2 regions of the Sphingopyxis sp. YF1 genome follow, and region 2 is predicted to be linked to the other one. Evidence: predicted binding sites of a transcription regulator. Region 2 holds the regulator's gene; the other holds the start of a gene.
What was found. The regulator LexA, encoded in region 2, represses DNA repair genes until DNA is damaged. The targets are predictions, from matches to a motif close to GTTCCNCNCTTGTTCT.
Positions count from the first base shown of each region.

Region 1: recA (recombinase RecA) is a predicted target of LexA. The motif match lies at 2,939-2,954, and genes of this name have one in related genera.

Region 1 covers NZ_CP033204.1:1,122,185-1,127,423, forward strand. The annotation lists gene EAO27_RS05475 (M13 family metallopeptidase) at 1-91, shown strand, start outside; gene EAO27_RS05480 (response regulator) at 198-2,561, shown strand; gene EAO27_RS05485 (response regulator) at 2,554-2,907, shown strand; gene recA (recombinase RecA) at 3,031-4,104, shown strand; gene EAO27_RS05495 (agmatinase family protein) at 4,225-5,061, shown strand; gene EAO27_RS05500 (glutathione S-transferase) at 5,074-5,239, shown strand, end outside.
Region 2 covers NZ_CP033204.1:1,750,351-1,755,589, reverse strand. The annotation lists gene gltX (glutamate--tRNA ligase) at 1-380, opposite strand, end outside; gene EAO27_RS08505 (ComEC/Rec2 family competence protein) at 472-2,619, shown strand; gene lexA (transcriptional repressor LexA) at 2,573-3,265, opposite strand; gene EAO27_RS08495 (molybdopterin molybdotransferase MoeA) at 3,331-4,521, opposite strand; gene moaC (cyclic pyranopterin monophosphate synthase MoaC) at 4,518-4,991, opposite strand.

The sequences.
Region 1 (5,239 bases), 630 kb from region 2:
TCGCAACCTTGACCCATGGTACAAAGCCTATCAGATCAAGGAGGGCCAGAAGCTGTATCTGGCGCCGACGAACCGCGTCCGCATCTGGTGACGCAACAAGGGGATAGGGTGAATTGACCGTGACGAGCCTGCCTTCCGCTGATCCCGACATCGGCAGGGGGGTGGGCCCCGGCGCGGCGGCCTTGCTGCCCGGCGGGCTGTCGCGCTTCGACGCCGCGCTGCTCGGCGGGCTCGCGCTGCTGTCGGTCGGGCTGCTGTTCTGGGCGACTCGCGACATGGTGGTCGCCGCCGGCTTCGTCGCGGGGCTGGCGGTCGCCGCCGGCGCCGCGATCCTGTTGCGCCGGCTGTTTCCCGCGGTGGCGGGCGGCGAGACGGCGCTGCCCGACTGGACGATGCTGCGCCTGGCAGTCGATCATGACGACGTCGCGATCGCGATCACCGATCGCGCCGGCCGGCTGGTCTGCGCGAACGATCTGTTCGCGACGTGGATGGGCGGGTTCGCCACCCCGCCCGGGCTGCCGCTCGAAGGGCGCGGCGCCGAACTGCTCAAGAACGCCGGCCGCGCCGCCTGGCGCGATGGCGAGGGGCAGGTCGAAGAACTGGCGATCGGCGCCCTCCGCCTGCGCGCGCAGGTGCTGCGCGCGGGGCACGCCGAAGATTATCTCGTCTGGCGTTTTTCGGCCTTCGAACGCCTCGACCTCGTAACCGAGATCAGCCGCCACCTCGACGGACCCGCCGGACGCACGCTGGGGCAGGCGGGGATCATGGCGGCGCTGGTCAACAGCGAAGGCCGGCTGCGCGTCGCGAACCAGGCCTTTCTGCTCCGCGCGCTCGGCGAGGGCGACCAGGCGCATTATGCCGGACGCGACGTCGCGCCGCTGCTTCGCCTTGACGATGCCGGTACGCTCTATTTCGGGCGCGAGGGCGACCGCGCCGCCCCGGTGCGATTGATCCAGATCCCGCTCGTCCCCGCCGACTCCAACGGCCCGGTGCTGCTCGCGCTGCTCGACGAGGAGATCGGCGTCACCGACCGCGGCACCGCGCAGACCTATGTCGAGACCCTGCTGTCGCTGCTGCCCTTCGGGCTGGCGATGGTCGATCGCGACGGGCGTTTCCTTTACATGAACCGCGCCTTCGTCCGCGCCGCCGGATTGTCCGAGGGGAAGATGCCGCGCTATCCGGGCGACATAGTCGTGCGCGAGGACAAGGGGCCGCTCGCCGACATGGTCCGCCGCCACAGCAGCGGGCAGCAGGTCGGCGGCGACCTGTCGATCCGGCTCGCGGCACAGGGCGACGAGCCCGTGTCGATGCGCATCGTCGGGGTGCGCGGGCTGGGCGAGGCGGCGGTGCTGCTCAGCCTCAAGGATTCGAGCGAGGAATCGCGGCTCAAGCGCCAGGTCGCGCAGGCGTCGAAGATGCAGGCGGTGGGTCAGCTCGCCGGCGGTGTCGCGCATGATTTCAACAATATATTGACCGCGGTGCTCGGCAGCTGCGACCTGATGCTGATGCGCCACACGCCGGGCGACAGCGATTATGACGATATCCAGCAGATCCGCAGCAACGCCAATCGGGCCGCGAGCCTGACGCGGCAACTGCTCGCCTTCTCGCGCCAGCAGACGCTGCGGCCGCAGATCCTGCAACTGCCCGACGTGATTTCGGAAGTGTCACACCTGCTCAAGCGGCTGATCGGCGAGACGGTGCAGCTGTCGGTGCGCCACGGGCGCGGGCTGGGGGCGGTGCGCGCCGATCCGGGGCAGCTCGAACAGGTGATCATCAACCTCGCGGTCAACGCGCGCGATGCGATGCCGGGCGGCGGCACGCTGACGATGGAAACCTATCCGGTGAGCTCCGCCGACGTCCGCGCGATGGGCAGCGAGATCATGCCGCCCGCCGACTACAGCGCCCTGAAGGTCAGCGATACCGGTGGGGGGATTCCCGCCGATGTGCTCCCCAAGATTTTCGAACCCTTTTTCACGACCAAGGACGTCGGCAAGGGCACCGGGCTCGGGCTGTCGACCGTCTATGGAATCATCAAGCAGTCGGCGGGATTCATCTTCGCCGACAGCAAGCCGGGCGAGGGGGCCAGCTTCACCATCTATCTGCCCGTCCACCGCGCCGAGAGCGGGGCGAGCGTCGCACCGCCGCCGCCGGTGAAACCGAAGAAGAGCCAGTGGGGAACGGGTACGGTGCTGCTCGTCGAGGACGAGGACATGGTGCGCGCGGTCGCCGAACGGGCGCTGGCGCGCGCGGGCTATACGGTGGTGACCGCGTCGCAGGGCGAGGAGGGGCTCGAACGTTTTGCCGCGATGGATAAGGTCGACCTGATCATCAGCGACGTGATGATGCCGACGATGGACGGGCCGACGATGGTGCGCGCGCTTCGCGCGAAGCAGCCGACGCTGCCCGTATTGTTCATGTCGGGCTATGCCGAGGAACAATTGCGCCAGTCGATCGATATTGCCGATGTGTCCTTTCTTCCCAAACCCTTCTCGGTCGCACAACTGACCGAAGCGACCTCGGCGGCGCTCGACGCCGCGGCGCAGCGAGCGGCGCATGGCTGACGCGCGCCGTATCCTGCTCGTCGAGGACGACGTGCTGATCGCGATGATGCTGGTCGACATGTTCGACGCGCTGGGCTTTCCCGAGCCCGCGCAGGCCGCGAGCGTCGCCGATGCGCTCGCGGTGCTCGATGCCGAGCCGATCGCGGCGGCGCTGATCGACATCAACCTCGGCGAGGCGAAAGGCTGGCCGGTCGCCGACGCGCTCGCCGCGCAGGACATTCCCTTCGCCTTCACATCGGGCGGCGGCGATGTGATCCCGCCGGCGCATGCGCATCGCAAGCTGGTGTCGAAGCCGTTCCGGCTGAGCGAGATCGAGACGGTGCTCAACGAATTTTTCGCCGGATAACCGGGTTTCGGGTGGTAGGGGAACAAATTTCGTTCCCCTCTTGTTCCTGTAGAACAAATGTCGTACACAGGTGCGGCGTTGCGATGCTTCTGCCTTCGCTCTAGAGCAGGAAAGGGACGGCAAATGGCCGGACAATTGTCACTCGTCGAATCGGGGAAATCAGTGAACAGCACGGACAGGCAGAAGGCGCTCGACGCCGCATTGGCGCAGATCGACCGCGCCTTCGGCAAGGGCTCGGTGATGAAGCTCGGATCGAAGGAAGCGATGCAGGTCGAGGCGATCTCGACGGGTTCGCTCGGGCTCGACATCGCGCTGGGCGTCGGCGGCCTGCCGCGCGGCCGCGTCATCGAAATCTATGGTCCCGAAAGCTCGGGCAAGACGACGCTCGCGCTGCACACGCTGGCCGAGGCGCAGAAGACTGGCGGCACCGTCGCCTTCGTCGATGCCGAACATGCGCTCGACCCGGTCTATGCGCGCAAGCTCGGGGTGAACATCGACGAACTGATCGTGTCGCAGCCCGATACGGGCGAGCAGGCGCTCGAGATCGTCGACACGCTGGTGCGTTCGAACGCGATCGACGTGCTGGTGGTCGACTCGGTCGCCGCGCTCGTTCCGCGCGCCGAAATCGAGGGTGAGATGGGCGACAGCCACGTCGGGCTCCAGGCGCGTTTGATGTCGCAGTCGCTGCGCAAGCTCACCGGTTCGATCAGCCGCTCGCGCTGCATGGTGATCTTCATCAACCAGCTGCGCATGAAGATCGGCGTGATGTACGGCAATCCCGAGACCACGACGGGCGGCAACGCGCTCAAATTCTACGCGTCGGTGCGCCTCGACATCCGCCGCACCGGGCAGATCAAGAATGGCGACGAGATCGTCGGCAACACGACGCGCGTGAAGGTCGTCAAGAACAAGGTCGCGCCGCCGTTCAAGCAGGTCGAATTCGACATCATGTACGGCCAGGGCATCTCGAAGATCGGCGAAATCCTCGACATCGGCGTCAAGGCCGGCCTCGTCGAGAAAGCCGGCGCGTGGTTCAGCTATGACTCGATCCGCATCGGACAGGGCCGCGAAAATGCCAAGAATTTCCTGACCGAAAATCCCGAACTGCGCGAACGGCTCGAAGCCGCGATCCGCGGCCGTACCGACGCGGTGGCCGAGGAGATGATGGCGGGTCCCGACGACGGCGACGATATCTGACGTGATCCGGCCGGTTCGCGCTCGCGCGACCGGCCGGGCAACGGCGGCGGGCTCCTTGCCCCTTGGGTCTGCGCCCTCTCGCGGACCAGCCCGCCTGCCGTTGATCCTTGCGCGGGGGCCTTGAGCGGCTACAAGCACGCGATGCCCGCGATCCGCCTCTTCGGCCTGCCCACCGACGTCAACAGCAGCTTCGAGCGCGGCGCTGCTGCGGGGCCGGCGGCGATCCGGACGCAGCTATGGAGCGACCGCGGCAATCGGGCGAGCGAGCTGGGCGCCGAACTCGGGACCGACATCGCTTTCGCCGACGACGGCAACCTGCCGCTGACCGAGGATGTCGCGCGCGACGATGCCGCAATCCGGCGCCATGTCGTGATGACGTACGAAAATGGCGAAGTGCCACTCGCGCTCGGCGGCGATCATGCGGTGACCTTTCCGCTCGTCACGGCGGCGGCGACCTGCTTCGGGCCGCTCAACATCCTCCATATCGACGCGCATCCCGATCTTTACGACGATTTCGGCGGCAATCCGCGCAGCCATGCGTCGCCCTTCGCGCGCATCTGCGAGGCGGGGCATGCGGCGCGGCTGGTGCAGGTCGGCATCCGGACGCTCAACGCCCATTGCCGCGAACAGGCGGCGCGTTTCGGGGTCGAGATCGTCCCGATGACGGGCTTCACGCCCGATGCGGTGCCGGTGCTGCGCGGCCCGCTCTATGTCTCGATCGACCTCGACGGCATCGATCCGTCGGCAGCGCCGGGTGTCGCACACCCCGAACCCGGCGGATTGACGGTACGCGAACTGCTCGCGGTCCTCCACAAGCAGACCGCGCCGATCGTCGGCGCCGACATCGTCGAGCATCACCCCGGCCGCGACGTCGGCGACGTCACCGCGATCCTCGGCGCCAAGCTGGTGCGCGAGCTCGCGGCGCTGATCGACCGCAACGGACCGTGGCGGGATTAAGAGGAGAGCGACATGCACCTGATCGTCCACCACCTCAACAACAGCCGCTCGCAGCGCATCCTGTGGCTGCTCGAGGAAATCGGCGCGCCCTATGCGATCCGCCACTATCAGCGCGACGCGGCGACCAATCTGGCGCCCGCCGAACTCAAGGCGATCCATCCGCTCGGGAAATCGCCGC
Region 2 (5,239 bases):
CGGAAGGGCAGGCGCTTTTCCTGTGCCTCGGCGCGCATCGCGGCAAGCTCGTCCTGCGTCAGATAGCAGCGATAGGCTTCGCCCTTCGCGAGCAGCTCGTTCGCAACCGCGGCGTGACGGTCGGCGCGCGCGAACTGGTACACGGTGTCGCCGTCCCAATCGAGGTCGAGCCAGCGCATGCCGTCGAGGATCGCGTCGATCGCGGCGTCGGTCGAGCGTGCACGGTCGGTGTCCTCGATCCGGAGCAGGAACTTGCCGCCATGATGGCGCGCGAACAGCCAGTTGAACAGCGCGGTGCGCGCGCCGCCGATATGGAGATATCCGGTGGGCGAGGGCGCGAAACGCGTCACCACGTCGGCGCCGGTCGCTTCGCCTGCGATTGCTTGATTTTCGGTTGCCACCAAGGCCTCTTTCACTCACTTTGCCGGCCCCGGCAGGGAGGCCGGGGCGGGGTTCGGGGGTGCCCCTAGCATGGCGACAAGGCCGCTTCAAACGCCCATTGCGACCGGCATCGCCGCGGCGCTGCGGCGGTGCGCCGACTGGCTCGAAACCCGGCTCGATGCCGAGCGCGAACGGATCGCGCTCTGGTTGCCCGTCGCGCTGGGCGCGGGGATCGCGGCGTGGTTCGCGCTGCCGACCGCATGGCACTGGACCGGCGCGCTGTTCCTCCTCGGCGCGGGCATGCTCGCCGGGTGGCTGCTCGGCTGGCGGCGGCGGCTGGGCCGTACGGTCGCGATCGGTTGCGCGGTCGCCGCGACGGGGTTGCTGCTGATCTGGGTACGCGCGCTGTGGGTCGCCGCGCCGGTGCTTGTCCAGCCGCTGACCACCGAATTTTCGGCGCGCGTCGAGCGCGTCGAGGCGTTGCCGGCGCGCGAGCAGGTGCGGCTGATCGCCCTGCCGCTGGCGCGCACCGACCTGCCGCCGCGGCTGCGCCTTACCGCGACCATAGGGCAAGCGGGCGATGTGGCGCCGGGCGAACGGGTCGGGCTGCGCGCACGGCTGATGCCACCGCCGACCGCCAGCCTGCCGGGGGGCTATGATTTTGCCCAGCGGGCGTGGTTCGACCGGCTCGGCGCGGTCGGCACCGTGCTCGGTACGATCGGCCGTGCGCCGGAGGCGGGGCGCGGGGCGCCGCCGCTGCGCGCGCGACTGACCGGGCATATCCACGGCCGCGTCGACGGGTCGGCGGGGGGCATCGCGGCGGCGCTCGTCACCGGCGACCGCGGCGCGATCGACCCCGCCGACGAGGAAGCGATGCGGCGCAGCGGGCTCGCGCACCTCCTGTCGATCAGCGGGCTGCACGTCACCGCGGTGGTCGGTTTCGCGATGCTGCTCGCGATGCGGCTGCTCGCGTTCAGCCGCTGGCTCGCGCTCAGGGGGCTCGTACTGCCGCTCGCTGCCGCGTTCGCCGCGCTGGCGGGCGGCGGCTATACGCTGCTCGCGGGTGGCGAGGTGCCGACGCTGCGCTCGTTCATCGCGGCGCTGCTCGTGCTCGTCGCCTTTCTGCTCGGGCGCGAGGCGCTGACGCTGCGGCTCGTCGCGGCGGGGGCGCTGCTCGTGCTCGTCTGGCGCCCCGAGGCGCTCGCAGGGCCGAGCTTCCAGCTGAGCTTCGCCGCGGTCACCGCGATCATCGCGCTGCACCAGGCGCGCGCGATGCGCGGCTTTCTGATGCGGCGCGACGAGCCCTGGCCCCTCCGGCTGGCGCGCGCGATCGCAGGGCTGCTGATCACCGGACTCGTGGTCGAGGTGGCGCTGGCGCCGATCGCGCTCTTCCATTTCCACAAGGCCGGGCTCTACGGCGCGCTGGCCAATGTCGTCGCAATCCCGCTGACGACCTTTGTGATCATGCCCGCGGAGGCGCTCGGCCTGATCTTCGATGCTGTCGGGCTGGGGGCGCCCTTCTGGTGGGTCGCCGAACAGGCGCTGCACGGCCTGATCGCGCTCGCGCACCGCGTCGCGGACGCCCCGGGCGCAGTCGCGACGCTGCCGCGGTTTCCCGCGTGGGGTTTCGCGCTTGCGGTGTTCGGCGGACTATGGATGCTGCTCTGGCAGACGCGCTGGCGCCGGGCGGGGCTCGTGCCGCTGATCGCGGGGATGGCGGTGCTGCTCGTCCAGCCGCGTCCCGACCTGCTGGTCACCGGCGACGGACGTCATATCGCCGCGGCGCTCCCCGACGGCAGCTACGCCCTGCTGCGCGACCGCGCCGGCGACTATGCGCGCGATGCGCTGGCCGAGGCGGCGGGGATCGACGCGCCGCTCGTCGCGCTGGCCGATCTCGACCATGTCGCGTGCAACCGCGATTTCTGCCGCTGGACACAGCGCGGGCGGATCATCCTTGCCGCGCGCGGACGCGACCGCATCGAGGGAGCCGACATGGCCGCGGCCTGCGCCGCCGCCGACGTGGTGATCAGCGAGCGCTGGCTGCCGCGCGAATGCGCCGGCCGCTGGCTGACGATCGATCGCGACACACTGCCGCAGACCGGCGGGCTGGCGCTCTACCTGGGCCAGCGCCCGCGCGCCGTCGGCGCACTGGACCCGGGCGACGCGCATCCGTGGCGGCGCCCGCCGCAGGTCAGTGGTAACGACGAAGCAGTCCCGACAGCCGCCCTTGGACGATGACGCGTTCGGCTTCGTAGCGCTGCGGTTCATAGGCACTGTTCGCCGGGTCGAGCCGGATCATCCGACCTTCGCGACGGAAATATTTGAGTGTCGCATCCTGCCCGTCGACGAGCGCGACGACGATGTCGCCCTCGCGCGCGGTGCTCGCTTTCTGGATCAGGGCATAGTCGCCGTCGAAAATCCCCGCCTCGACCATCGAATCGCCCGACACTTCGAGCGCATAATGCTCACCCGAACCGAGCAGTGCCGCGGGCACCGCGAGATTATTGTGATCCTCGAACGCCTCGATCGGCACACCCGCGGCGATCTTGCCGTGCAGCGGCACCTCGATCACGTCGTTCGCGGCGATCGGTTTGAGCTGCGGGGCGGGCTTGCGCAGTGGCACGACATTGTCGCTATCGTTGCGCACGGCGGCATGGGCGGTCTTGCCACCCTCGGGCAGCTTGACCACTTCGAGCGCGCGCGCGCGGTTGGGGAGGCGGCGAAGGAAGCCGCGTTCTTCCAAGGCACTGATAAGACGATGGATTCCCGATTTGGATTTGAGGCCGAGGGCTTCCTTCATCTCCTCGAACGACGGCGAAATGCCGCTCGCGTCGAGCTTTTGCTGGATGAAGTGAAGCAGTTCATGCTGCTTGGCGGTCAACATCGGGCGTTCTCCATGATGCCGGCATCGGACATAAGGGGAACGATAGTGGAACAGAGCGGAACTTGTCAAGCGATGTCGATGTAGGCCGCGAGATCACCCGCGGCGCGCGGCGCGGCACCGATTTCGCGAAGAACCAGCGCGGTGGCAGCGACGAGCGGCCGCGTCTGCCCGCTGTCCTGGCTGTCCAGAAGCTCGAGCATCCCGCCGGCGAGGCGGGCGCGCAGATAGTCGCGCCGCCCGCCGCCCGGACCTAGCGCGGCGGCGAGCGGCGCGTGGCGGATGACCGGCAGCGGGTCGCGCGCGCCCGCGAGGTGGCGGACGAGCGGGAGCAGGAACAGCGTCGCCGTAACGAAAGCCGACGAGGGATTGCCCGGAAGCCCGAGCAGCAGGGCGTCGCCGATCGTGCCCGCGATCAGCGGTTTGCCCGGACGCATCGCGATCTTCCAGAAGTCGAGCCGTCCCCCGGCGTCGTCGAGCGCGCCGCGGACATGGTCGTGATCGCCGACCGACGCACCGCCGACGGTGACGATGACGTCATGATGGCGCGCCAGATCCCCCAGAACCCGGGCCATGACGCGGCGATCGTCGCCGACGTGGAGCGGCGGCGTGACCACGGCGGGCGCGCCGGCGAGCATCGCGGCGAGCATCGCGCCGTTGCTGTCGGGGATCTGCCCGGGGGCGAGGGGACGCCCCGGCGGCACGAGTTCGTCGCCGGTGGTGAGGATCGCGACGCGCGGGCAGGTCCCCACCGCGATCTGCGCCGCGCCGCCCATGATCGCCGCGGCGATCGCGCCGGGGGTAATGCGCGTGCCGGCGGACAGGAGCGGCGTGCCCGCGGCGAAATCACCCGCGCGGCCGCGAACATGCTGGCCGCGGGTGGCGGGGCCGTCGCAGGTCAGCCTCAATGTCGCGCCGTCGGCGGCGACATCCTCTTGGATCACCACGGTATCGGCGCCGTCGGGGAGCAGGGCGCCGGTGAAGATGCGCATCGCCGCGCCCGGAGCGAGCGGTTGATGCGGCACCGCGCCTGCGGGAATCTCACCCGCAATCGCCCATGGGCCGGGCAGGTCGTCGAAGCGGATCGCATAGCCGTCCATCGCCGACAGCGCCGCGGCGGGCTGGTCGCGCCCTGCCGCGATATCGCCTGAAAGATAGCGGCCAAACGCTTTGGAACAATCGACATTTTCTGGTAGCAGTGGGGGGCGGAGCGCGAGCAGCCGCGTCTGCGCCTCTTCGACCGGCAGCCATGCGCTCATGCGGCGCGCCAGTCGCCCGAACGCCCGCCGCTCTTTTCGAGCAGGCGAAGTCCCTCGATCACCATCGCGCGGTCGAGCGCCTTCGCCATGTCATAGAGCGTGAGCAGCGTGACCGAGGCGGCGGTGAGCGCTTCCATCTCGACCCCCGTCGGGCCCGTGGTCGCGGCGGTCGCGGTGACGCCGATCCCGTCGTCGAGCCAGGTAAAATCGATTCCGACCTTGCTGAGCGCGAGCGGGTGGCACAGCGGGACAAGGTCGGACGTGCGCTTTGCGGCCATGATCCCGGCGATGCGCGCGGTCGACAGCACATCGCCCTTGGGGGCGTTGCCGGCCCGGATCGCATCGAGCGCCTCGGCCGACATGGTGATGCGCCCCGCCGCGACGGCGCGGCGCGCGGTCGCGGGCTTGGCGCCGACATCGACCATATGCGCAGCGCCGGTGTCGTCGAGATGAGTCGGGGTCTTTGCCATCGTCCGCCAGCGAAGCAAGGCGGGATGCGAAAGGCAAGGGCGATCGGTGCGGCATCACCGAAAACGGTCTCATCATCGTCCTCTCCCGCCCCGTGTCGGTGGGAGGAGCGAGGCTGGCTCTGCGACGCATGGTGGTTCACCGCGGTTCACCACCTTGATCGGCGGCTTGCGGCCGGTTGCGGGCGTTGGATGATGTGCACCCCGGCGAAAGCCGGGGCCCAGAATGCCGGCACGAACCCGGCGTTTTT